2 regions of the Streptomyces sp. NPDC048295 genome follow, and region 2 is predicted to be linked to the other one. Evidence: riboswitches for the same ligand, from Rfam matches in the RefSeq annotation. Region 2 holds a riboswitch; the other holds the start of a gene.
What was found. Region 2 has a riboswitch for S-adenosylmethionine ahead of thrC (threonine synthase). Riboswitches for the same ligand answer to the same signal wherever they lie in the genome.

Region 1: it holds a riboswitch for S-adenosylmethionine, as region 2 does, so the genes downstream of both, AB0D53_RS12215 (aminotransferase class V-fold PLP-dependent enzyme) here and thrC (threonine synthase) in region 2, are expected to answer to the same signal.

Annotation. Positions count from the first base shown of each region.
Region 1 covers NZ_JBEZLL010000006.1:375,894-387,420, reverse strand. Annotated here, with positions in the region: gene AB0D53_RS12240 (heme-copper oxidase subunit III) at 1-343, shown strand, start outside; gene AB0D53_RS12235 (c-type cytochrome) at 406-1,215, shown strand; gene AB0D53_RS12230 (Rieske 2Fe-2S domain-containing protein) at 1,212-2,264, shown strand; gene AB0D53_RS12225 (ubiquinol-cytochrome c reductase cytochrome b subunit) at 2,261-3,886, shown strand; gene trpD (anthranilate phosphoribosyltransferase) at 4,010-5,074, shown strand; SAM riboswitch class IV at 5,160-5,277, shown strand; gene AB0D53_RS12215 (aminotransferase class V-fold PLP-dependent enzyme) at 5,453-6,829, shown strand; gene AB0D53_RS12210 (Lrp/AsnC ligand binding domain-containing protein) at 6,906-7,187, opposite strand; gene AB0D53_RS12205 (rhomboid family intramembrane serine protease) at 7,184-7,936, opposite strand; gene AB0D53_RS12200 (hypothetical protein) at 8,101-8,343, shown strand; gene AB0D53_RS12195 (NYN domain-containing protein) at 8,381-9,742, shown strand; gene AB0D53_RS12190 (NlpC/P60 family protein) at 10,027-11,055, shown strand; gene AB0D53_RS12185 (NlpC/P60 family protein) at 11,292-11,527, shown strand, end outside.
Region 2 covers NZ_JBEZLL010000017.1:162,737-174,263, forward strand. Annotated here, with positions in the region: partial or broken gene AB0D53_RS24920 (sugar isomerase) at 1-83, opposite strand, end outside; gene AB0D53_RS24925 (extracellular solute-binding protein) at 360-1,577, shown strand; gene AB0D53_RS24930 (DUF3263 domain-containing protein) at 1,629-1,889, shown strand; gene otsB (trehalose-phosphatase) at 1,977-2,834, shown strand; gene AB0D53_RS24940 (trehalose-6-phosphate synthase) at 2,848-4,251, opposite strand; gene AB0D53_RS24945 (glucosyl-3-phosphoglycerate synthase) at 4,296-5,279, opposite strand; SAM riboswitch class I at 5,434-5,560, shown strand; gene thrC (threonine synthase) at 5,578-6,888, shown strand; gene AB0D53_RS24955 (MoaD/ThiS family protein) at 6,919-7,197, shown strand; gene AB0D53_RS24960 (cold-shock protein) at 7,619-7,825, shown strand; gene groL (chaperonin GroEL) at 8,178-9,800, shown strand; gene AB0D53_RS24970 (hypothetical protein) at 10,030-11,271, opposite strand; gene AB0D53_RS24975 (hypothetical protein) at 11,394-11,527, opposite strand, start outside.

The sequences.
Region 1 (11,527 bases), on a different contig from region 2:
GCGGGGCGATGTGAAGAAGCTCCGTACCTGGTTCGTGATCACTTTCGTGATGGGTGCGATCTTCATCGGAGGCCAGGTCTTCGAGTACACCGAGCTGGTGAAGAAGGACGGCCTCTCGCTGTCCTCCGACCCGTACGGCTCGGTGTTCTACCTGACCACCGGCTTCCACGGTCTGCACGTGACAGGCGGTCTCATCGCCTTCCTGCTCGTTCTGGGCAGGACGTACGCAGCCAAGAGGTTCACCCACGAACAGGCGACCGCCGCCATCGTCGTGTCCTATTACTGGCACTTCGTCGATGTCGTGTGGATCGGCCTCTTCGCCACGATCTACATGATCAAGTAACCGGGCTCGAACCCGAACCACATCCAGCATCGACGCAGAAGATCCTGACACCGGGGTAATCCGTGAAAAAGCTCTCCGCACGACGACGCCATCCGTTGGCGGCGGTCGTCGTACTACTCCTCGCGCTGGCGGCCACTGGGGGGCTGTACGCCGCGTTTGCGCCCGCGAGTAAGGCGCAGGCCGACGAAACCGCCCAGTCCCTCGCCATCGACGAGGGCAAGAAGCTGTACTCCGTCGGTTGCGCCAGCTGCCACGGAACCGGCGGTCAGGGCACCACCGACGGGCCGAGCCTGGTCGGCGTGGGCTCCGCCGCCGTTGACTTCCAGGTCGGTACGGGCCGTATGCCGGCGCAGCAGCCCGGCGCCCAGGTGCCGAAGAAGAAGGTCATCTACAGCCAGGCGCAGATCGACCAGCTCGCGGCGTACGTCGCGTCGCTCGGCGCCGGCCCGATCATTCCGAACAAGAGCCAGGTCAGCCCTGAGGGTGCGGACATCGCCAAGGGTGGCGACCTGTTCCGTACCAACTGCGCGCAGTGCCACAACTTCACCGGTGAGGGCGGCGCGCTGACGAACGGCAAGTACGCGCCCAGCCTCGAAGGCGTGGACCCGAAGCACATCTACGAGGCCATGCAGACCGGCCCGCAGAGCATGCCGTCCTTCCCGGACACGACGATGCCCGAGCAGCAGAAGCGGGACATCATCGCGTACATCCAGACCGTCAACGGCGACCAGACGGAGAACCCGGGTGGTCTGAAGCTGGGCGGCCTGGGGCCGGTCAGCGAGGGGCTGTTCGCCTGGATCTTCGGGCTCGGCGCACTGATCGCAGTTGCCATTTGGGTCGCGGCCCACACCGCTAAGGCCAAGAAGTCATGAGTAGCCAAGAGATTCCAGAAGAGAACCTGCCCGCTGAGCAGGCCCCCGCGCACGGCGCGGTAGAGACCGCGGGCGATCCGTTCGCCGACCCGGGGCTGCCGGCCCACAAGCCGCGCATCCAGGACATCGACGAACGGGCCGCGAAGCGCTCCGAGCGCGCCGTCGCGTTCATGTTCACGTTGTCCATGCTGGCGACGATCGGCTTCATCGCCTCGTACGTCATCTTCCCGGTCGACAAGATCGTGTACATCTGGCCCTTCGGCCACGTGAGCGCGCTCAACTTCTCCCTGGGGCTGACCCTGGGCGTGGCCCTCTTCGCGATCGGCGCCGGCGCCGTCCACTGGGCGCGCACGCTGATGTCGGACGTGGAGGTCGCCGACGACCGGCACGCCATCGAGGCGACGCCCGAGGTCAAGGCGAAGGTCCTGGCGGACTTCGCGGCAGGTGCCGAGGAGTCCGCGTTCGGACGGCGCAAGCTGATCCGCAACACCATGTTCGGCGCGCTGGCCCTGGTGCCGCTCTCCGGTGTGGTGCTGCTGCGCGACCTCGGTCCGCTGCCGGAGAAGAAGCTCCGCAACACCCTGTGGGCCAAGGGCAAGCAGCTCATCAACATGAACACGATGGAGCCGCTGCGTCCCGAGGACGTCGCCGTCGGTTCGCTGACCTTCGCCATGCCCGAGGGCCTGTCGGAGCACGCGGAGGACTTCCAGAACCAGATCGCCAAGGCCGCGCTGATGATCATCCGCATTCAGCCGGAGAACATCAAGGACAAGCGCGAGCGCGAGTGGGCCCACGAGGGAATCGTGGCCTTCTCGAAGATCTGCACCCACGTCGGCTGCCCGATCAGCCTGTACGAGCAGCAGACGCACCACGTGCTCTGCCCGTGCCACCAGTCCACCTTCGACCTCTCCGACGGCGCCCGCGTCATCTTCGGTCCGGCCGGTCACGCGCTTCCGCAGCTGCGGATCGGCGTGAACAGCGAGGGCAACCTCGAGGCGCTCGGTGACTTCGAAGAGCCCGTCGGTCCTGCATTCTGGGAGCGCGGATGAGTACTGCGACCGACACACAGCGCAAGGCGCCCGCCGGTGAGCGGGTGGCCGACTGGGCGGACGGCCGGCTCGGGATCTACTCCCTGGCCAAGGCCAACATGCGCAAGATCTTCCCGGACCACTGGTCCTTCATGCTCGGTGAGATCGCCCTCTACAGCTTCATCATCATCATCCTCACGGGTGTGTATCTGACGCTGTTCTTCCACCCGAGCATGAACGAGGTCGTGTACCACGGCTCGTACGAGCCGATGCAGGGCATCCGGATGTCCGAGGCCTACGCCTCGACGCTGGACATCAGCTTCGACGTCCGCGGTGGTCTGCTGGTTCGCCAGATCCACCACTGGGCCGCGCTGATCTTCCTGGCCGGCATGTTCGTGCACATGATGCGCGTCTTCTTCACGGGTGCGTTCCGCAAGCCGCGTGAGATCAACTGGCTGTTCGGCTTCCTGCTGTTCGTGCTGGGCATGTTCACCGGCTTCACCGGCTACTCCCTCCCGGACGACCTGCTGTCCGGTACGGGTGTCCGCTTCACCCAGGGCGCGATCCTGTCGATGCCGATCGTCGGCACGTACATCTCGATGTTCCTGTTCGGCGGAGAGTTCCCCGGTCACGACTTCGTCGCCCGGTTCTACTCGATCCACATCCTGCTGCTGCCGGGCATCATGCTCGGTCTGCTGGTGGCGCACCTGATCCTGGTCTTCTACCACAAGCACACGCAGTTCGCGGGTCCCGGCCGCACCAACAAGAACGTCGTCGGCATGCCGCTGCTGCCGGTGTACATGGCGAAGGCCGGTGGCTTCTTCTTCCTGGTCTTCGGCATCATCGCCGTCATCGCGGCCATCGCCTCGATCAACCCGATCTGGGCCATCGGCCCGTACCGCCCGGACCAGGTGTCCACCGGCGCCCAGCCCGACTGGTACATGGGCTTCGCCGAGGGTCTGATCCGAGTGATGCCGGGCTGGGAGATCAACCTCTGGGGCCACACGCTCGTCCTGGGTGTGTTCATCCCGCTGATGGCCTTCGGACTGGTGCTCGCGATCATCGCGGTCTACCCGTTCGTGGAGTCCTGGGTCACCGGGGACAAGCGCGAGCACCACATCCTGGACCGCCCGCGCAACGCCCCGACCCGGACGGCCTTCGGCGTCGCCTGGATCACCGAGTACGTCATCGTCTTCATCGGCGGTGGCAACGACCTGTGGGCCACGCACTTCCACCTGTCGCTGAACGCCATCTCCTGGTTCGTCCGGATCTTCATCTTCGTCGGCCCGGTCCTCGCGTTCATCGCCACCCGGCGGATCTGCCTCGGCCTCCAGCGCCGCGACAAGGAGAAGGTGCTGCACGGGCGCGAGTCCGGCATCATCAAGCGCCTGCCGCACGGTGAGTTCGTCGAGATCCACGAGCCGCTCGGCCCCGAGCAGCTGCACACGCTCACGGCGCACGAGCAGTACAAGCCGGTCGAGATCGGCCCGACGGTCGACGAGAACGGTGTCGAGCGCAAGGTGTCGGCCCTGCAGAAGCTGAGGGCCCGGCTCAGCAAGGGCTACTTCGGCGAGGACAACCAGATCGCCAAGCCCACCGTCGAGGAGTACGAGGAGATCACCAGCGGCCACGGTCACCACTGATCGCCTGAACTGATCGCCACAGCGGGAGCCCCGTCCATTCGATGGACGGGGCTCTTTGCTGCCCCTGGCGCTCGATAGGGTGGAGGCATCCCTTTTACCGGCTGTGGACCCCAGGAGCGGACCATGAACGTTGTGACCCCGATCGGCGGCGACAGCGTGGCGGACCGTACCTGGCCCGGCGTGCTGAACCCCCTGCTGCGCGGCGAGAACCTCACCGCCGACGACACCGCGTGGGCGATGGACCGCATCATGAGCGGTGAGGCGACCGATGTGCAGACCGCCGGATTCGCGGTGGCGCTGCGGGCCAAGGGCGAGACGATCGACGAGGTGTCCGGCCTGGTACGGGCGATGTACGAGCACGCCAACACCATCCAGGTACCCGGCCGCACGGTCGACATCGTGGGCACCGGCGGCGACCTCGCCAAGACCGTCAACATCTCCACCATGTCGGCGATCGTCATCGCCGGCACCGGCGCCAAGGTCGTCAAGCACGGCAACCGCGCCTCCTCGTCGGCGAGCGGGGCCTCCGACGTGCTGGAGAAGCTCGGCGTCAACCTGGAACTCTCCGCGCAGCGGGTCGTCGAGGTCGCCGAGGAGGCGGGCATCACCTTCTGCTTCGCGGTGAAGTTCCACCCCGCCCTGCGCTACGCGGCCAGGGCCCGCAAGGAGCTCGGCACGCCGACCACGTTCAACATCCTCGGGCCGCTCACCAACCCGGCCCGGGTGCGCTCCCAGGCCGTCGGTGTCGCCGACCTGAGGATGGCTCCCATCGTCGCCGGTGTCCTCGCCGAGCGCGGCAATTCGGCGCTGGTCTTCCGCGGCGACGACGGTCTGGACGAGCTGACCACGACCGCGACCTCCCGGGTCTGGGTGGTCCGGGACGGAGCGGTGCGCGAGGAGACCTTCGACCCGCGCGACGTCGGTCTGGAACTGGTGCCCGTGGAGGCCCTGCGCGGTGCGGACGCCTCGTACAACGCCGACGTGGCCCGGCGGGTGCTGTCCGGTGAGCGGGGACCCGCCCGGGACGCCGTGCTGCTCAACTCGGCGGCGGCGCTGACGGCTCTCGACCCGACGGACGGCACGCTGGAGGAGCAGCTCGCGGCCGGGATCGCGAAGGCCGCCGAGTCCATCGACTCCGGGTCGGCGGCGCGTGCGCTGGAGCGCTGGGTGGCTGCCAGCAACGCCTGAGACAGGCACAGATGTGGCGCGGGGCGCGGTCCGGATCCTGGACCGCGCCTTGCGCGCTTTCGTACGTATGGCAAGATGCTGGGCAGGTCATGAGTGACAGCGACTACGGCCCCGGCCCGCTGTCCGGCAACCCTCCGTCCGTGGCGGGGTGCCCCGGGTGAAGACCAGGCCGTAGGCAGCGAGGTCTGCGGCAAGCGCGGGCCCCTCGGCATCTGTGAATGCCAACCCCCGGGGTCCTGGTCCCTAGGGAGTCTCTTGTGAGCACGCGAATGCGATAGGGCCTTCGGCCCTCTTCCGCACACCCCTTTTCACTTCTCCGCTGCGCTGCCGCGTATCCGCCGGCGCATGCGATTCGCCTGCCTCTTACGGGAGTTCGCCATGTCTGTCTTCACTGCTGCCGCCGACCAGTCGCTTTGTTCCCCTCTGCCGGTTCTGGGCAAGGATGTGACGGTTCCGCTGGTCACGGGTGGTGAGGTCACCTACGCCGCTCTCGACTACGCGGCCAGCGCCCCCGCCCTCCAGCGCGTCTGGGACGATGTCGCCGCGTACGCCCCGTACTACGGCAGCGTCCACCGCGGGGCCGGCTACCTCTCGCAGCTCTCCACGGACCTCTTCGAGAACAGCCGTGCCACCGTCGCGGAGTTCCTCGGCTGCCGCGCCGACGACCAGGTGATCTTCACCCGCTCCACCACCGACTCGCTGAACCTGCTGGCCGCGGTCGTCCCGGCCGACTGCCAGGTCTTCGTCTACGAGACCGAACACCACGCCTCGCTGCTGCCCTGGCGTGACGCCCGGGTGACCTACCTGAACGCCCCGCGCACCCCCGCCCAGGCCGTCGAGACGCTGGAGCGCGCGCTCGCCGACCGTGAGCCCTACGGCCCCGCGCTGGTCTGTGTCACCGGTGCCTCCAATGTCACCGGGGAGCTGTGGCCGGTGAAGGAGCTGGCCGCCGCGGCGCACGCGCACGGTGCCCGGATCGTGCTGGACGCCGCGCAGCTCGCCCCGCACCACCCCGTCGACATCGCCGAGCTGGACGTCGACTGGGTCGCCTTCTCCGGACACAAGCTGTACGCGCCCTTCGGCTCGGGCGTCCTGGCCGGCCGGGCCGACTGGCTCCAGACGGCCGAGCCCTACCTCGCGGGCGGCGGCGCCTCGCGCAAGGTGGCCCGCCGTGCCGACGGCGGCGTGGATGTCGAGTGGCACTCCACCGCCGCTCGCCACGAGGCCGGTTCCCCCAACGTCATCGGCGTGTACTCCATCGCCTCCGCCTGCAAGGCGCTCACCGAGGCGGGCTTCGACAGCCTGGTCGCCCGGGAACAGCACCTCGTGAGCACGGTCCGGGCCGGCCTCGCCGCCGTCCCCGAGGTCAAGGTGCTCTCGCTGTTCGGCGACGACGCCCCGCGGGTCGGCGTCATCTCCTTCGTGGTGGAGGGCTGGAACAGCTCGCACTTCGCCGCCGCGCTCTCCGCCGAGTACGGCATCGGAGTCCGCGACGGACTGTTCTGCGCCCACCCGCTCGTCCGCACCCTGCTGGGCAGCGACCCGCAGGAGGTCGGCGAGTGCGGCGCGCCGGAGGCCGAGCCGGGGGAGCTCTCGCTCAACGCGATCCGGGTGAGCTTCGGCGCCGGTACGCCGGACGAGCACATCGAGCGTTTCGTCCGCGCGGTCAGGGAACTGGTCAGCGAGGGCGCCCAGTGGAAGTACCGCACCGAGGGCGGGCGCTGCGTGCCGGACCGGGGCGCCGCACAGCACTGACGGGCACGAAGCACTTCGGCGGGGGACGGGCAGCAAAGCCCGTCCCCCGCCGAAGTGCCACGCCGCGAAGCAGCGCCTACGCGTCGAGGCCGATGGCGAAGGCGGCCTCCAGGTCGTGCTGCGAGTAGGTACGGAACGCCACATGCGTGTCGGTGGCCTCGACGCCGGGGATCTTGCTGATCCGGCCGGGGATGACGTCGGCCAGGTCGTCGTGCCTGGCCACCCGGACCATGGCGATCAGGTCGTACGTACCGGTGACCGAGAAGACCTCGCTGACGCTGTCCAGTGCCGCGATGGCCTCGGCGATCTCGGGGATACGGTCCACGCTGGTTTTGATGAGCACGATCGCGGTGATCACGGCTGGCTTTCTCCCTCGGTGGCCGTGGCTGGTGTCTTCACTCTATCCGTACGCCGGAAACGCCCCCAGGCGTAGACGAAGCCCAGGGCGAAGCCCACCACATGGGCCAGATAGGCCACCCCCGGCCCCCCGTCGCCCGCGCCCTGGACCGCCAGCCACTGCAGGACGAACCAGAAGACCAGCACGATCCAGGCGGGGAAGCGCAGCGGCAGGAAGAAGAGGAACGGGAACAGGCTGGTGACCCGGGCCCTGGGGAACAGGTAAAGGAACGCCCCGAGCACCGCCGAGATCGCCCCCGACGCACCGACCAGGGTCTGGTCCGAGGTGGCGTGGGCGGCCGCGTAGGCGACCAGGGCGAGATAGCCGCAGATGACGTAGAAGAAGGTGAACCCGAGCCGGCCCATGCGTTCCTCGGTCATCGCCCCGAAGACGTACAGGAAGAGCATGTTGCCGAGCAGGTGCAGCCAGCTGCCGTGCACGAACAGGGCGGTGAGCGGGGTGAGCAGGGCGCGCGCGGAGCCCTCCCACAGCTCGTCGGGGATCACGCCCCAGCGTTCGAAGTACCCGGCCTGGGCGGCGAGCAGGGCGTCGGCGGTCCCGGGCACCGGCGCGAGGCCGGAGAGCGGGCTGATCACGAAGACCACGACACAGACCGTGATCAGGGCATGGGTCACCAGCGGGCCGCCCGAGGTGACCGTCCGTAACAGCCCACCGGTCAGCCTGCCGGCCACAGCTCGCCGATCGATCATGAACAGAGCATGACGCAAGCGGAGGGAACGGGACAGACCGCCTCGCCGTGTCGAGGGGACGTGGCAAGGCCGTAGGGTTACGGCAGGACATCCGCAGTTCGACGGCGCACCGCGAGATCCTTGAAGACAAGGCAGCACGAGGCTCGACGAAAGAGGACGCAACGATGACGACGGTTCCCCAGCCGACCGACGGGACCCGCTGGCGCTGCACGCTCTGCGGCAATCTCACGCGCTTCGACGTGACGCGCTCCTCGAAGGTCGTCGAGTATGTCCATCTCGACCTGGCCGGTGAGTCCAGCGTCGAGGAACGTGAGGTGGTCAGTGAGACCATCGAGTCGGTGCGTTGCCGTTGGTGCAACGCGGTGGACCAGATCGAACTGGTGGACAGGCCGGGTGCCGACTCCTGACGGGAGCCGCGCCCACAGACATTTGGGGTGACGGATGGTGGAGCAGCCCGAGAGCGGCGCCGAGTCGGCCGAGGCGGCCGGCGACGCCGTCGAGGCGCTCGACCGCCCCCTGCCCGAAGGTGTGCGGCGCCGGGTCGTCGCGCTGGTCTCGGACGCGTTCGGCGGTCTGACCGTCACCGAACTCCCCGCCCAGCTGAGGCAGTACGCCCGCTTCACCCCGAGCCGGCGGGCCAAGTTCGCCGGGAACGCGATGGCGGCAGCCCTGGAGGGCGACGCGCTGTTCCGGCAGCGCATCGGCGAGCGGCTCAAGGAGGGGCAGCCGGAGCTGGCCGCCGCCCTGGAGGCCGGTGCTCCGCCCGCCGCCGCCGACCCCGTCGACGTGGCCGCGGCGGCCTATGTGCTGCGCCCGGCGGGCTGGGTGAAGCTGGTCGCCGCCGCGGGCGAGGAGGCCCAGCGCGCCGACGCCGAGCGCATCGACGAGGAGAGCCGCCGCGAGCTGGACCGGCTGCGCGAGGAGCTCGCCCGGGCCCGCTCGCAGACGAAGAGCGAGACGGAGCGGCTGCGTGGCGAGCTGGAGGCGGCCCGCAAAGAGGCCGAATCCCTTCAGCGCAAGCTGCGCAGCGCCGTCAACGAGGTCAGGCGCGGCGAGGCCGCGCTGCGCCGCAGCCGCGCCGAGACCGACACCGTACGGTCCGAGGCGGCCGCCCAGGTCTCCGCGGCCGAGAGCGAGAGCCGTCGGCTCAAGGCGCGGCTGGGGGAGGCCGAGGCGTCCGTGGAGGCGGGCCGCCGGGCCGCCAGGGAGGGCCGCTCGGTCGAGGACATGCGGCTGCGGCTGCTGCTGGACACGGTGCTCGACGCGGCGAGCGGGCTCCGTCGCGAACTGGCCCTGCCGCCCTCCTCGCTCCGCCCCGCCGACGGTGTGGACGCGGTCGAACCGGGCCGCATGTCGCCCAAGGACATTGCCGCCAGGGCCCTTTCGGAGACCGATCCCGCCCTGCTCGACCAGCTGCTCGCGCTGCCGCAGGCGCATCTGATCGTCGACGGCTACAACGTCACCAAGACCGGCTATCCGCAGCTGCCGCTGGAGAAGCAGCGGTTGAGGCTGCTGGGCGGGCTCTCGATGCTCGCGGCACAGACCGGCGCCGAGATGACCTGCGTCTTCGACGGGGCCGAGCTGGCGGCCCCGGTGCTGCTCGCGCCGCCGCGCGGGGTCCGGGTGCTGTTCAGCAAGCCCGGGGTGACCGCCGACGAGCTCATCCGCCAGCTGGCGCGCGCCGAACCTCCGGGCAGGCCCGTCGTGGTGGTCTCCACCGACCGCGAAGTCGCCGACGGGGTGGCGAAGGCGGGCGCCAGGCCCGTTGCGTCCGTCTTGCTCCTGAAGCGCCTTTCGCGCGTCTAGTGGCACTTGCCGGATCTCGGCGGAAATCGGGGAACGGACCGTCAGGTCGCAGCTACACCCCGTGCGTCGTGGGTAAAGAAGTGCAGCCCGTGACGAGATTTTTCGGGTGAGGATTTGAACTGATCACAAGTTGGTCACTAGGGTCAGGCCTCGAACCTTCGCACGGTTGATCACCCATCCGGGGTGACGGTGAAGGCACCGCCGAGTCCGTGGCATGCACGGAGCCGGGGATCCGAATCCCCCACAGCCCGGTAGGCGGCTCGAGGAAGAAGGAGCTCGCCTCCGTGGCGTCCCACCGTCGTCCCAAGCAGCCGAGCCGCGCCCGTGTGACCGTGCTCACCGCGACCGCCGCCGCGGCCGTGGCCCTGACCTCCCAGGCGGCCCACGCCGACCCGAAGCCCTCCAAGGGCGAGGTCAAGGCGAAGGTCGAGAAGCTCAACCACGAGGCCGGCGCGGCCAATGAGCAGTACTACGGCGCCAAGGAGAAGCAGCAGAAGCTGGAGAAGGAAGTCAGCGCGCTGCAGGACAAGGTGGCCCGGGGCCAGCAGGAGATCAACACGCTCCGCAACGGCCTCGGTTCGCTCGCCGCCGCGCAGTACCGCTCCGGTGGCATCGACCCGTCGGTGCAGCTCTTCCTCTCGTCCAACCCGGACACCTTCCTCGACGAGGCCTCGGCCCTCGACCAGTTGACGGCCAAGCAGACCGAGACCCTGGGGAAGATCCAGGAGAAGCAGCGGGTCCTCGCGCAGGAGCGCAAGGAGGCCCAGGACAAGCTCGGTGACCTCGCGGACGTACGCAAGACGCTCGGCGCGAAGAAGCAGAAGCTCCAGAGCAAGCTGGCCGAGGCGCAGCGCCTGCTCAACACGATGACCCAGGCCGAGCGCACGAAGATGCGCGAGGACGAACAGCGCGCCAGCCGCGCCGCCAGCGACCGGGTCGATCTCGGCAATGAGGTCCCCGCGTCCGCCTGGGGTGCCGCGGCCCTGAGGGCCGCCGCCACCCAGGAGGGCAAGCCGTACGGCCGCGGCGGCACGGGCCCCGGGTCCTTCGACTGCTCCGGGCTGACCCAGTGGGCCTACGCGCAGGCCAACGTCCAGATCTCCCGGGTCACGTACACCCAGGTCAACGACGGTGTCCACATCGGGCGCAGCGCGCTGAAGCCGGGCGACCTGGTCTTCTTCAACAACACCGAGCACGTGGGCCTCTACGCGGGCAACAACACCGTCCTGCACGCCCCGTACCCGGGCACGGTGGTCCGCTACGAGTCGATGAACACCATCGGCAGCTTCCAGTTCGGCGTGCGCGTCGGCTGACGACGCCCGAACGGGCGAATTCCCGCGCCCGCCCGGACAGTCCGCCCCGCCGGAGACCACAGGTCACCGGCGGGGCGTCGCCGTTTCCGCCGCCCTCCCTCCGGCGCGGCCGTTCGCCGCTGCGTGATCGCCCGACTACTGTCTGCCTGCCGTGCAGCTCCCGGTCGTCGGTCCGCCCGCCCCGGGCGGCAGGGGCTGCGCGCGTCTGCGTACAGCGGAAGGGAGTGCGGCGTCCTGTGGTGTCCCATCGCCGTTCCACACAGTCCGGCCTCAACCTGAGCGTCCGGGCCACCGTTCTGTCGGCCGCGGCGGCGACCGCCGCCGCCACCCTCGGGGCGGCCACCGCGAACGCCGACCCGCAGGACGCCCCCCGGACGGCCAAGGCCCGCATCGACCTGCTGTACACCCAGGCCGAGCGGGCCACCGAGCAGTACAACGAGGCCGGTGAGAACGCCGACCGGCTGCGCGGCGA
Region 2 (11,527 bases):
AGCACGGCCACCGCGTCGGCGGCGTCCTTCACCGGCGTTGCCGGGCCGGCGGTCAGCGCCACGGTGGCGACCTTGCCGCGCAGCCCGAGCGGACCACAGCGCACCCGCACCTGAACGTACTTGGCAGTAGGGGCAGTTCGGGGGTAATGCTCTCAGGCGCGCGGTGCCGGGCACCGGCCGGTTGCGTTGCGAAAGCGATACCGCTCTGGTGTAGACCATCGGCAACGGCCTGGGGCAGGATCGCACCTCGTTCGACGGCCCCACGACGGCGTGGCGGCACGGATGACGCGACGGATGAGGACGGTCTGGCTGTGCAGCTGCGCTACCGGGTACTGACCGCGGCCGTGACCGCACTGGGCATGACGGCGACACTGGCGGGCTGCGGCGGTGACAGCGGCTCGGGGGACGTCACGCTCAGGCTCGTCGCCGCCGACTACGGCACCGGCCCGGCCAACAGCTCCCGGAAGTACTGGGACGGGCTCGTCAAGGGCTTCGAGGCGACCCACCCCGGAATCAAGGTCGACGTCAGCGTCCACTCGTGGAAGGACATCGACCGCGAGGTCGCCGCGCTGGTGAAGAAGGGGCAGGCCCCCGACATCGCCCAGATCGGCTCGTACGCCGACTACGCCAAGGCCGGCAAGCTCTACCGGGCCGACGAGGTGCTGTCCATCCGCACCCAGGCCAACTTCCTGCCGTCCCTCGCCGAGGCGGGCAGCGTGGACCGCACCCAGTACGGACTCCCGTTCGTCGCCAGCACCCGGCTGCTCTTCTACAACAAGAAGTACTTCGCGCAGGCGGGCCTCGACGCCCCGCGGACCTGGGACGACATACGCGATGACGCGGCGGTGCTCGGACAGCGCGGCGTGACCTACCCGTTCGCGCTGCCGCTCGGCCCCGAGGAGTCCCAGGCCGAGACCATGATGTGGCTGCTCGGCGGGGGCGGCGGCTACATCGACGACAGCGGTTCGTACGAGATCGACTCGGACGAGAACATCAGGACCTTCGACTGGCTGAAGACGAACCTGGTCGACAAGGGCCTCGTCGGCCCCACCGCCCCCGGGGAGCTCGACCGCCAGAAGGCGTTCGACGCGTTCACCGACGGCCGGGTCGGCATGTTGAACGGTCACCCGACACTGATGCAGGAGGCCGAGCGCAAGGGCGTCTCCGTCGGCATGGTCCCGATGCCCGGCATCGGCGGTCCCGGCAAGAACTCGCTGGGCGTGGCCGACTGGATCATGGGCTTCAAGCAGCAGGGCCACCGCGTGCAGCTGCGCAAGTTCTTCGACTACCTGTTCACCGACCGGAACGTCATCGACTTCGCCGACGAGTACGACCTGCTCCCGGTCACCGACAGCGCCTCCGCGGCCATGGAGTCCGACACCAGGTACAAGCCGCTGTGGAAGTTCCTGGCCGCGCTGCCGGACTCGCAGTTCTACCCGTACGGCAAGACGTCCTGGGCCCGGTCCAGCGAGTCGATCAAGGAGAACATCGGCAGGGCGGTCGAGCCGAACGGCAGCCCCAGGAGCGTCCTGGGGAAGATCGCGCGCGATTCGGCCGCGGCGGCCGCGGCGGACTAGGAGCCGTTCCGGCGGATGGCGGTCCCGCGGACGGGCGATAGGTTGGCTGATATGACCGCCCCCACGCATGGCCCCGACGACGAACCGGACGGCCTCGGCGACCGCGACCGCGCCGTGCTCGCCGTCGAACGGCAGTCGTGGTCCGGGCCCGGGGCGAAGGAGCGGGCGATCCGCGAGCAGCTGGGCATCTCGCCCACGCGCTACTACCAGCTCCTGAACGCCCTGATCGACGACCGCCGCGCCCTGGCGGAGGACCCGGTGACGGTCAACCGCCTGCGCCGGGTGAGGGACGCGAAACGCGGACGCCGCTGAGCGCCGGACGCGGAAGCCACTGAGCGCCGGACCAAGCCCTCCGCCACACCCGCCCCCAACTCCCCGCCCCGGCTATAGGCTCCCCCCATGGGCAGCAACCCCGAAGCAGCCGAGCTCCCGACTCCCACCACGCGACCCGGCCGTGAGGCCCTCGCCGCGATCCTGGCGCGCCCCGACCGCGCCGTCATCGCGCTCGACTTCGACGGCACCCTCGCCGACATCGTCCCGGACCCGGAACAGGCCCGCGCCCACCCCGGCGCCGTCGAGGCCCTCGCCGCACTCGCCCCGGAAGTGGCCTCCATCGCCGTGATCACCGGCCGCCCGGCCGGCGTCGCGGTCCGGCACGGCGGCTTCGCCGGAGTGCCCGGCCTCGACCACCTCGTCGTCCTCGGCCACTATGGGGCCGAACGCTGGGACGCCGTGTCCGGCACCGTCCACGCCCCCGCCCCGCACCCCGGCATCGCCGCGGCCCGCGCCGAACTCCCGGGCGTGCTGGACCGGTCCGGCTCGTGGCACGGCACCTGGACCGAGGAGAAGGGCCGGGCGATCGCCGTCCACACCCGCCGGGCCGCCGACCCGCAGGCCGCGTTCGAGGCGCTCGGCACCCCCCTCGGCGAACTCGCCGCCCGGCACGGACTGATCGTGGAGCCGGGCCGGCTGGTCCTGGAGCTGCGCCCGCCCGGCATGGACAAGGGCGTGGCACTCGCCCAGTACCTGCGCGAGACGGACGCCGAGTCCGTGCTGTACGCGGGCGACGACCTCGGCGACCTCGCCGCGTACGCCGCGGTGGAGAAGCTCCGCGCCGAGGGCCCCGACGGCATCCCCGGCCTGCTGGTCTGCAGCGGCAGCGCGGAGGTGCCCGAACTGGCCGAACGCGCCGACCTGCTGCTCGGCGGACCGGGCGACGTCGTCGCCTTCCTGGCGGCCCTGGCCCGGCGGATCTGACCGGCCCGGCGGCTCACTCCCGCCGCAGCGCGTCCAGCTGGTCCAGGAACCACTGCTGCGGCGGCAGCGCGACCGCCGCCGCGGCCAGGCGTCCCGTGCGCGCGGCCCGTTCGTCCTCCGCCATCGTCAGCGCCTCGTGCAGCGCCGCCGCCGTCGCGGAGACGTCGTACGGATTCACCACGACCGCGTCGCCGCCCAGTTCCTCGTACGCCCCCGCCTCCCGCGACAGCACCAGCGCGCAGCCGTGGTCGGAGACGACCGGGATCTCCTTGGCGACCAGGTTCATGCCGTCCCGGATCGGGTTGACGAGCGCCACGTCGGCCAGCCGGTACGCGGCGAGCGAGCGGGCGAAGTCGTCCTTGACGTGCAGCACGACCGGCGTCCAGCCCTGCGTGCCGTACACGGCGTTGATCTCGTCGGCGACCCGCCGCACCTCGGCCGTGTAGTCCCGGTACACCGCGAGGTCCTGCCGGGAGGGGTAGGCGAAGGCGACATGGACGACGCGCTCGCGCCACTCGGGCCGCTCGTCCAGGAGCGCGCGGTACGCGAGCAGCCCGCGCACGATGTTCTTGGACAGTTCCGTCCGGTCCACCCGCACGATCGTCCTCCGGCCGGGGCCGGTCTGCTCGCGCAGTGCCGCCATCCGCTCGTCCACGTCCGCCTCGTGCGCCCGCCGGCGCAGGAAGTCCGCGTCCGCGCCGAGCCCGTGCACCCCGATCCTGGTCCGCCCGGTGCCGCCCAGGATCCGGGTGCAGCAGCCGATGAACGCGTCCGCCCAGCGCCGGGTCAGGAACGCCGCCCGGTCCGCGCCCAGGATGCCGTGCAGCAGCTGTTCGGCGATGTCGTCGGGGAGCAGCCGGAAGTAGTCGACGGGCGCCCACGGGGTGTGCGAGAAGTGGCCGATGCGCAGATCGGGGCGGAGCTCGCGGAGCATGCCCGGCACCAGCGCCAGGTGGTAGTCCTGCACCAGCACCGCGGCGCCCTGCTCCGCCTCCTCGGCGAGCGCCTCGGCGAAGGCCCGGTTGTAGGTCTCGAACGACGCCCACTGCCGCCGGAACTCCGCGTCGAAGACCGGCTCCAGCGGTGTCTGGTACAGCATGTGGTGGACGAACCAGAGCACCGAGTTCGCGATGCCGTTGTACGCGTCGGCGTGGACGTCCGCGTCGATGTCGAGCATCCGCACGCCCGGCTCACCGACCCCGCGCCGGACCGCCTCCCGGTCCCCGTCACCGAGCGCGGCGCACACCCACAGCTTGTCGTCGACGGCGCTCAGCCCGGAGACGAGCCCGCCGCCTCCCCGCTTCGCGTCGAGCGATCCGTCCGTCCCCAGGGTGTACGACACCGGGCCGCGGTTGGAGGCGACGAGGACCTGGGCGGAGGGCCGGACAGCGGACTGGGCTTCGTGCTCGGAGACCATGTTGCGGAATCTAGCCCGATCACGAACCGCCCAAACGTGCGAAGTCAGGCCGCGCGGCGTGAAACGTACTCCTCGATCTCGCACATCGGGGGCCGCTCCTCGGTGTCCACGGCATGGGTGCGCGGTACGAAGCCGTTCTCGCCGCGCTCGAACTGGGTGAGCACCGGGCGTACCAGGTGCCCGCGGGACAGCCGCAGCTGCGCGGTCCGGTAGATCGCCGCCGCCATCCGGCCGAGCGCCTGCCCGTCCTGGTGCCGGTGCTTGCGCACCCCCACGTCGACCTGGGCCAGCGCGTCCAGCCCCACGGTGTGCAGCGCGTCGACCAGGAGGCCCAGCTCCACTCCGTAGCCGACGGGGAAGGGCAGCCGTTCGAGCAGGGAGCGGCGTACGGCGTACTCGCCGCCCAGCGGCTGGACGAAACCGGCCAGCCGCGGCCAGTGCAGATTGAGCAGCGGACGGGCCACCAGCTCGGTCACGCGACCGCCCTGGCCCGCTGTCCTGCCGGAGTCGGGCCCATCGGGATCGGTGCCGAACGGGCGGTCGTACATCGCCTTCACGAACTGCACGTCCGGGTCGGTCAGCAGCGGGCCGACGATGCCGGAGACGAAGTCCGCCGAGAAGTCCTTCAGGTCGGCGTCGACGAAGCACACGATGTCACCGCCGGTGACCAGGAGCGACCGCCACAGCACCTCGCCCTTGCCGGGCACGGCCGGTATCCGGGGGAGTATCGCGTCACGGTGCACCACCCGGGCGCCGGCCTCCCGGGCGACCCTCGCGGTGGCGTCGGTGGAACCGGAATCGATCACCACCAGCTCGTCGACCAGCCGGACCTTCTCCATCAGCTCGCGCCGGATCGTCGCGACGATCTCGCCGACCGTCGCCTCCTCGTTCAGTGCGGGCAGCACGACGCTGACGCTCCCGCGACCCGCTTCCCGGGCCGCGGCCCGGGCGGCCAGGAGGCGGTCCATCGGGCGGTCGGCGGCCGACCAGGAACGCCTGGCCAGCCAGCATTCGACCTCTTCCAGCACGGTCGATACTCCCCTGTATGTGATCCATCTCGCGGTTCGGACGACTATCTCAACAGTCCGGTGCTTCGGTTACAGTCTTGAACAACGCGGACGACCATCGCATGCCGGGGTCCGTCCGCCGATAAATGCCCGGATCGAAGATCCGGTGCCACAGCGCTCATCCAGAGGGACTGAGGGAACGGCCCGTTGAAGTCCCGGCAACCCCCCCACCGACCGTGAGGTCCGGTGAGGAAGGTGCCAATTCCGTCTCGTGGCGAAACGCGCCACGGGGAAGATGAGGAGAAAGGGCCTCGCCATCATGGCTGCGCAGACCGTTGCAGTAAGCACCAATTCTTCCGTCGACGCCGAAGCCGTCGACCTCGGTCCCGCCTCGGGCCTTTCCTGCCGCGAGTGCGGTGAGCGTTTCGAACTCGGCCCCATTTTCGCCTGCGCGTCCTGTTTCGGGCCGCTCGAAGTCGCGTACGACCTGCCGAGCGGCTCCCCCGAAGAGCTGAAGAAGCGCATCGAGGCCGGCCCGGCCAACATCTGGCGCTACGCCCCGCTGCTGCCGGTCCCCGCCGATGTCGCCGAGAAGCCGAACCTGAACCCCGGCTGGACCAAGCTCGTCCAGGCCGACAACCTCGCCCGTGAGCTCGGCGTCGAGCAGGGCAAGCTGTTCGTCAAGGACGACTCCGGCAACCCCACGCACTCCTTCAAGGACCGCGTCGTCGCCCAGGCCATCGAGGCCGCCCGCGCCTTCGGCTTCACCACCCTCTCCTGCTCCTCCACCGGCAACCTCGCCGGCGCCGTGGGCGCCGCCGCAGCCCGCGCCGGTTTCCGCTCCTGCGTGTTCATCCCGCACGACCTGGAGCAGGGCAAGGTCGTCATGGCCGCGGTGTACGGCGGTGAGCTGGTCGGCATCGAGGGCAACTACGACGACGTCAACCGCTTCTGCTCCGAGCTCATCGGCGACCCGCTCGGCGAGGGCTGGGGCTTCGTCAACGTCAACCTGCGCCCGTACTACGGCGAGGGCTCCAAGACCCTTGCGTACGAGATCTGCGAGCAGCTCGGCTGGCGGCTCCCGGACCAGCTGGTCATCCCGATCGCCTCCGGCTCGCAGTTCACCAAGATCGACAAGGGCCTCCAGGAGCTGATCAAGCTCGGCCTCGTCGAGGACAAGCCGTACAAGCTCTTCGGCGCCCAGGCCGAGGGCTGCTCGCCGGTCTCGGTCGCCTACAAGGGCGGGCACGACGTCGTCCGGCCGCAGAAGCCGAACACGATCGCCAAGTCCCTCGCCATCGGCAACCCGGCCGACGGCCCGTACGTCCTGGACATCGCCCGCCGCACCGGCGGCGCCGTGGAGGACGTGAACGACGAGCAGGTCGTCGACGCGATCAAGCTGCTGGCGCGCACCGAGGGCATCTTCGCCGAGACGGCGGGCGGTGTGACGGTCGGCGTGACGAAGAAGCTCATCGAGGCCGGTCTGATCGACCCGTCGCTGACCACCGTCGTACTCAACACGGGTGACGGCCTCAAGACCCTCGACGCGGTGGCCGACACCTCTCAGGCGACCGCGACGATCCGTCCGAGCCTGGACGCGTTCCGCGCCGCCGGCCTCGCCACCAGCTGATCACCCGAGACTTCAGGAAGGGCACCCACCATGAGCGTCAAGGTCCGCATCCCCACCATCCTCCGCACCTACACGGGCGGCCAGGCCGAGGTCCCGGCCGAGGGCTCGACCCTCTCCCAGGTCATCGAGTCCCTGGAGCAGAACCACCCGGGCATCGCCGCCCGCGTCCTGGACGACCAGGGCAAGCTGCGCCGCTTCGTGAACGTGTACGTCAACGACGACGACGTGCGCTTCGAGGGCGGTCTGGAGACGGCCACGCCGGACGGCGCCGGCATCTCGATCATCCCGGCCGTGGCCGGCGGCTGCTGACGCCCCGTCCGACCGCACCGCGTTATCGAATTGCCCCCTCCGCTTCAATCGCGGAGGGGGCAATTCTGCATGGTTGAGCGGGGTAGAGTGTGGGAAGTCCCCCCAGCTGCCCGTGCCGCCCGCATACGAGAATGCGCCCGGCCACGACAAGATGCAGCCAAAGTGCGCGATCCGCTTGAGGCATAAGTCGCCTTTGCCCGGCCCGACTTGCCCAGGATTCATATGAATTCCTCATATCCGGGCGTTCGGTTCTGCCGAGAATTCTCGTCCGATTGACCTGTTGCAGAGGGCAGTTGGGCAGATACATTCAGCCGCGGTCGACGCGTTCCGGCGCACACACCCTCTCCTGTCGGAGGGTGAGTTCTGACCCGGGTCCGCGAAGTGCGGTCCTGCGCAAGGGCCAGTAATAGGGGAGTTAGGCATGGCTCAGGGCACCGTCAAGTGGTTCAACGCGGAGAAGGGGTACGGCTTCATCGCGGTCGACGGTGGTGCGGATGTTTTCGTCCACTACAGCGCGATCCAGATGGACGGGTACCGCACCCTCGAAGAGGGTCAGCGAGTTGAATTCGAGATCTCGCAGGGCCAGAAGGGGCCGCAGGCAGACATGGTCAAGCTCGCCGTCGGCTGAGTTCGAGCGGTCGGCCAACCACACCACTCACGCATTGCACTCACGCACTGCACTCACGCACTGAGGGCCCGTACCCCGGGGGTACGGGCCCTCAGTGCGTCTCGCGCGTGCCCCGCCCGCGCTCCCGCGCGCCCCGGCGCGGTGTCCACATCGCGAGGGGGACGCTTGCACTCTCGGGGGTCGAGTGCTAATCATTGGCGTTAGCACTCTCCAGGTGAGAGTGACAGAACTTGGACCGGGCCGGTGAGGCCCGCAGGTCGGTGGGGCAAGGAACCACCGGTCACGCAGGCCGTCCGTCGCGGGCGCCACTCGGTCCGGAGAAATCCACCCCTGTCCGGGAGGACCACTTCACATGGCCAAGATCATCGCGTTCGACGAGGAGGCCCGGCGCGGTCTCGAGCGCGGCATGAACCAGCTCGCCGACGCCGTCAAGGTCACCCTTGGCCCCAAGGGTCGCAACGTCGTCCTTGAGAAGAAGTGGGGCGCCCCCACGATCACCAACGATGGTGTTTCCATCGCCAAGGAGATCGAGCTGGAGGACCCGTACGAGAAGATCGGTGCGGAGCTGGTCAAGGAGGTCGCCAAGAAGACGGACGACGTCGCCGGCGACGGTACGACCACCGCCACCGTTCTCGCCCAGGCTCTCGTCCGCGAGGGCCTGCGCAACGTCGCCGCGGGTGCCAACCCGATGGCTCTCAAGCGGGGCATCGAGAAGGCCGTCGAGGCCGTCTCCGCCGCCCTCCTGGAGCAGGCCAAGGACGTGGAGACCAAGGAGCAGATCGCTTCGACGGCCTCCATCTCCGCCGCCGACACCCAGATCGGCGAGCTCATCGCCGAGGCCATGGACAAGGTCGGCAAGGAAGGCGTCATCACCGTCGAGGAGTCCCAGACCTTCGGTCTGGAGCTGGAGCTCACCGAGGGTATGCGCTTCGACAAGGGCTACATCTCGGCGTACTTCGCCACCGACATGGAGCGCATGGAGTCGTCCCTCGACGACCCGTACATCCTGATCGTCAACTCCAAGGTCAGCAACGTGAAGGACCTCCTTCCGCTGCTGGAGAAGGTCATGCAGTCCGGCAAGCCGCTGCTGATCATCGCCGAGGACGTCGAGGGCGAGGCCCTGTCGACCCTGGTCGTCAACAAGATCCGTGGCACCTTCAAGTCCGTCGCCGTCAAGGCCCCGGGCTTCGGTGACCGCCGCAAGGCCATGCTCGGCGACATCGCCATCCTCACCGGTGGCACCGTCATCTCCGAGGAGGTCGGCCTCAAGCTGGAGAACGCCGGTCTCGACCTGCTCGGCCGCGCCCGCAAGGTCGTCATCACCAAGGACGAGACGACGATCGTCGACGGTGCCGGTGACAGCGACCAGGTCCAGGGCCGCGTCAACCAGATCCGCGCCGAGATCGAGAACTCCGACTCGGACTACGACCGCGAGAAGCTCCAGGAGCGCCTCGCGAAGCTGGCCGGCGGCGTGGCCGTCATCAAGGCCGGTGCCGCGACCGAGGTCGAGCTCAAGGAGCGCAAGCACCGCATCGAGGACGCGGTGCGCAACGCCAAGGCCGCCGTCGAGGAGGGCATCGTCGCCGGTGGTGGCGTGGCTCTGCTCCAGGCCTCGGCCGTCTTCGAGAAGCTGGAGCTCTCGGGTGACGAGGCGACCGGCGCCAACGCCGTCAAGCTGGCGCTGGAGGCCCCGCTCAAGCAGATCGCCGTCAACGGTGGTCTCGAGGGCGGCGTCGTCGTCGAGAAGGTGCGCAACCTGGCCGTCGGCCACGGTCTGAACGCCGCGACCGGCGAGTACGTCGACATGATCGCCGAGGGCATCCTCGACCCGGCGAAGGTCACGCGCTCCGCCCTGCAGAACGCCGCGTCCATCGCCGCGCTCTTCCTCACCACCGAGGCCGTCATCGCCGACAAGCCGGAGAAGGCCGCCGCGGCCGCTCCGGGCGGCATGCCGGGCGGTGACATGGACTTCTGATCCTGACGGATCGGCAGTTCCTGTACAGCTTTGCCGCGTCGGCCCCCTGGACCAGCTGGTCCAGGGGGCCGACGTCCTGCTGTGCGGACACCCTCTCCGGGAAGCGCTCCGAGGGCCCGTCCAGCAGCCGGCCGTCGTGCCCGAGGCTGCGGTTACGGCTGCGGTGGTGCGGGACGGCTGTCGCTTCGGGGCTCCCCGGTACGAGGGGGCGGGGAGCCGGGCGGCACGCCTACGGCAGGCGGTCGAGCAGCCAGGTGCAGAGTTCCTCCGTGACAAGGGTGTGTCCCTCGTTGCGGGAAGCGAGCTTGAACTCGTCGAGCCCGCTGTCCTCCGCCGGGAGCGAGGAGATGTCCGCGTACAGCTCCTCGTCCGTGTCCGGATCGCGGATGTCGACCGCGCTGACCGCCGGCACGAAGCAGTGCGACCGGATGCGTACGTCGGCCTTGAAGCCGAGGAACGGGTTCAGGGAGTTGAAGGCGTCGGCGAGGATGCCGAAGCCCTCCAGCGAGCCGCCGGGTGCGCCGTCGATCGACGGGAGCCCGTTCGTACGGACCTCGTTGGTCTTCAGCGTCACCACCCGCAGCGTCGCGGAGAGTTCGTCGCGGCCCGGTACCTGGGTGTAGAGCTTGGTCCCCAGGATCGACAGGCCCTTGCCCTCCAGGGCCAGTTCGCCCGCCCGCACATCGGTGCCGGTGCCGTCGGCCACGCCGTTGGCGACGCCGATCCGGCGGGGCCGCTGCGGCCACTCGCCGACGGCCGCCATCTCGGACAGGAAAGCGGCGCGTTCGTCGCTCTGGTCCGGCGCGTCGTCCCACTTCGCGATGTGCCGCCACAGCAGCTGGCGGGCGGCCGGGCTGTTGATCTGGTCCGAGAACCGGCTGTCGAGATCCTTGATGTAGTGCGCGAACGCCTGGAGCCCGACCGGGATCCAGGCGCCCCGGTGCGGGCTGTCGTACGAGAAGTACAGCGCCGTTCGATGGTCGATGCGGTCGGTCTCCATCCGGGCCAGCGCATGCCGGACGACGAGCCCGCCCATGCTGAACCCGCCGACGGCCAGCGGTGTGTCGCTCTCCTGCTCCGCGATCGCCCGCATGATCGCTTCCCGCGCGGTCCGGGAGTTGTCCAGAATCGACGCACTGCGCTCATGGAAGCCGAGAAGGACGACGTCGTGGCCACGGCGGCGCAGCTCGCTGATGAGCGCGTAGTCGCCGAACTCCATGATCTGCCAGGAGAATTCCAGCTCGCTCGGTCCCGAGCCGAAGCCGTCGGCGAGGATGACCGGCCGCACGAGACCGGTGTTCCCCTCGCCGTAGTAGACCCAGGCGGTGCCGCCGGGCAGGTCCCACACGGTGCTGGGCGGCAGCGGGAGTGATCCGGGCCGTTCGGCGTCCAGACGGGGACCGGGCGCCAGGGCGATGGGAGGCCGGTCGCGGAGCCCGGAAACGATCTGCTCGTGGGACGGTTCGGACATGGTTCGTTCCCCTTTGAGCCGTTTGATTACAATGCGCGCCAAGAAGAGCACGCAACGTAGCGCCCAGGCGTGGGAAGTGGATCAAACCACCCCCAGGTGGGAGCCGCTTTCGGACACCGGCCTCACGGGCACCCGGTGCGGCGTGGTGTGACGGATCGTCGCGCCAGCCCGGCCCGTACGTCGTTCATCCGCTCGCGTACGCCGTTCGACGGTACGGCTCCGTCGGGCCCGGAGGGTGTGGCGACCGCTTCGCCCC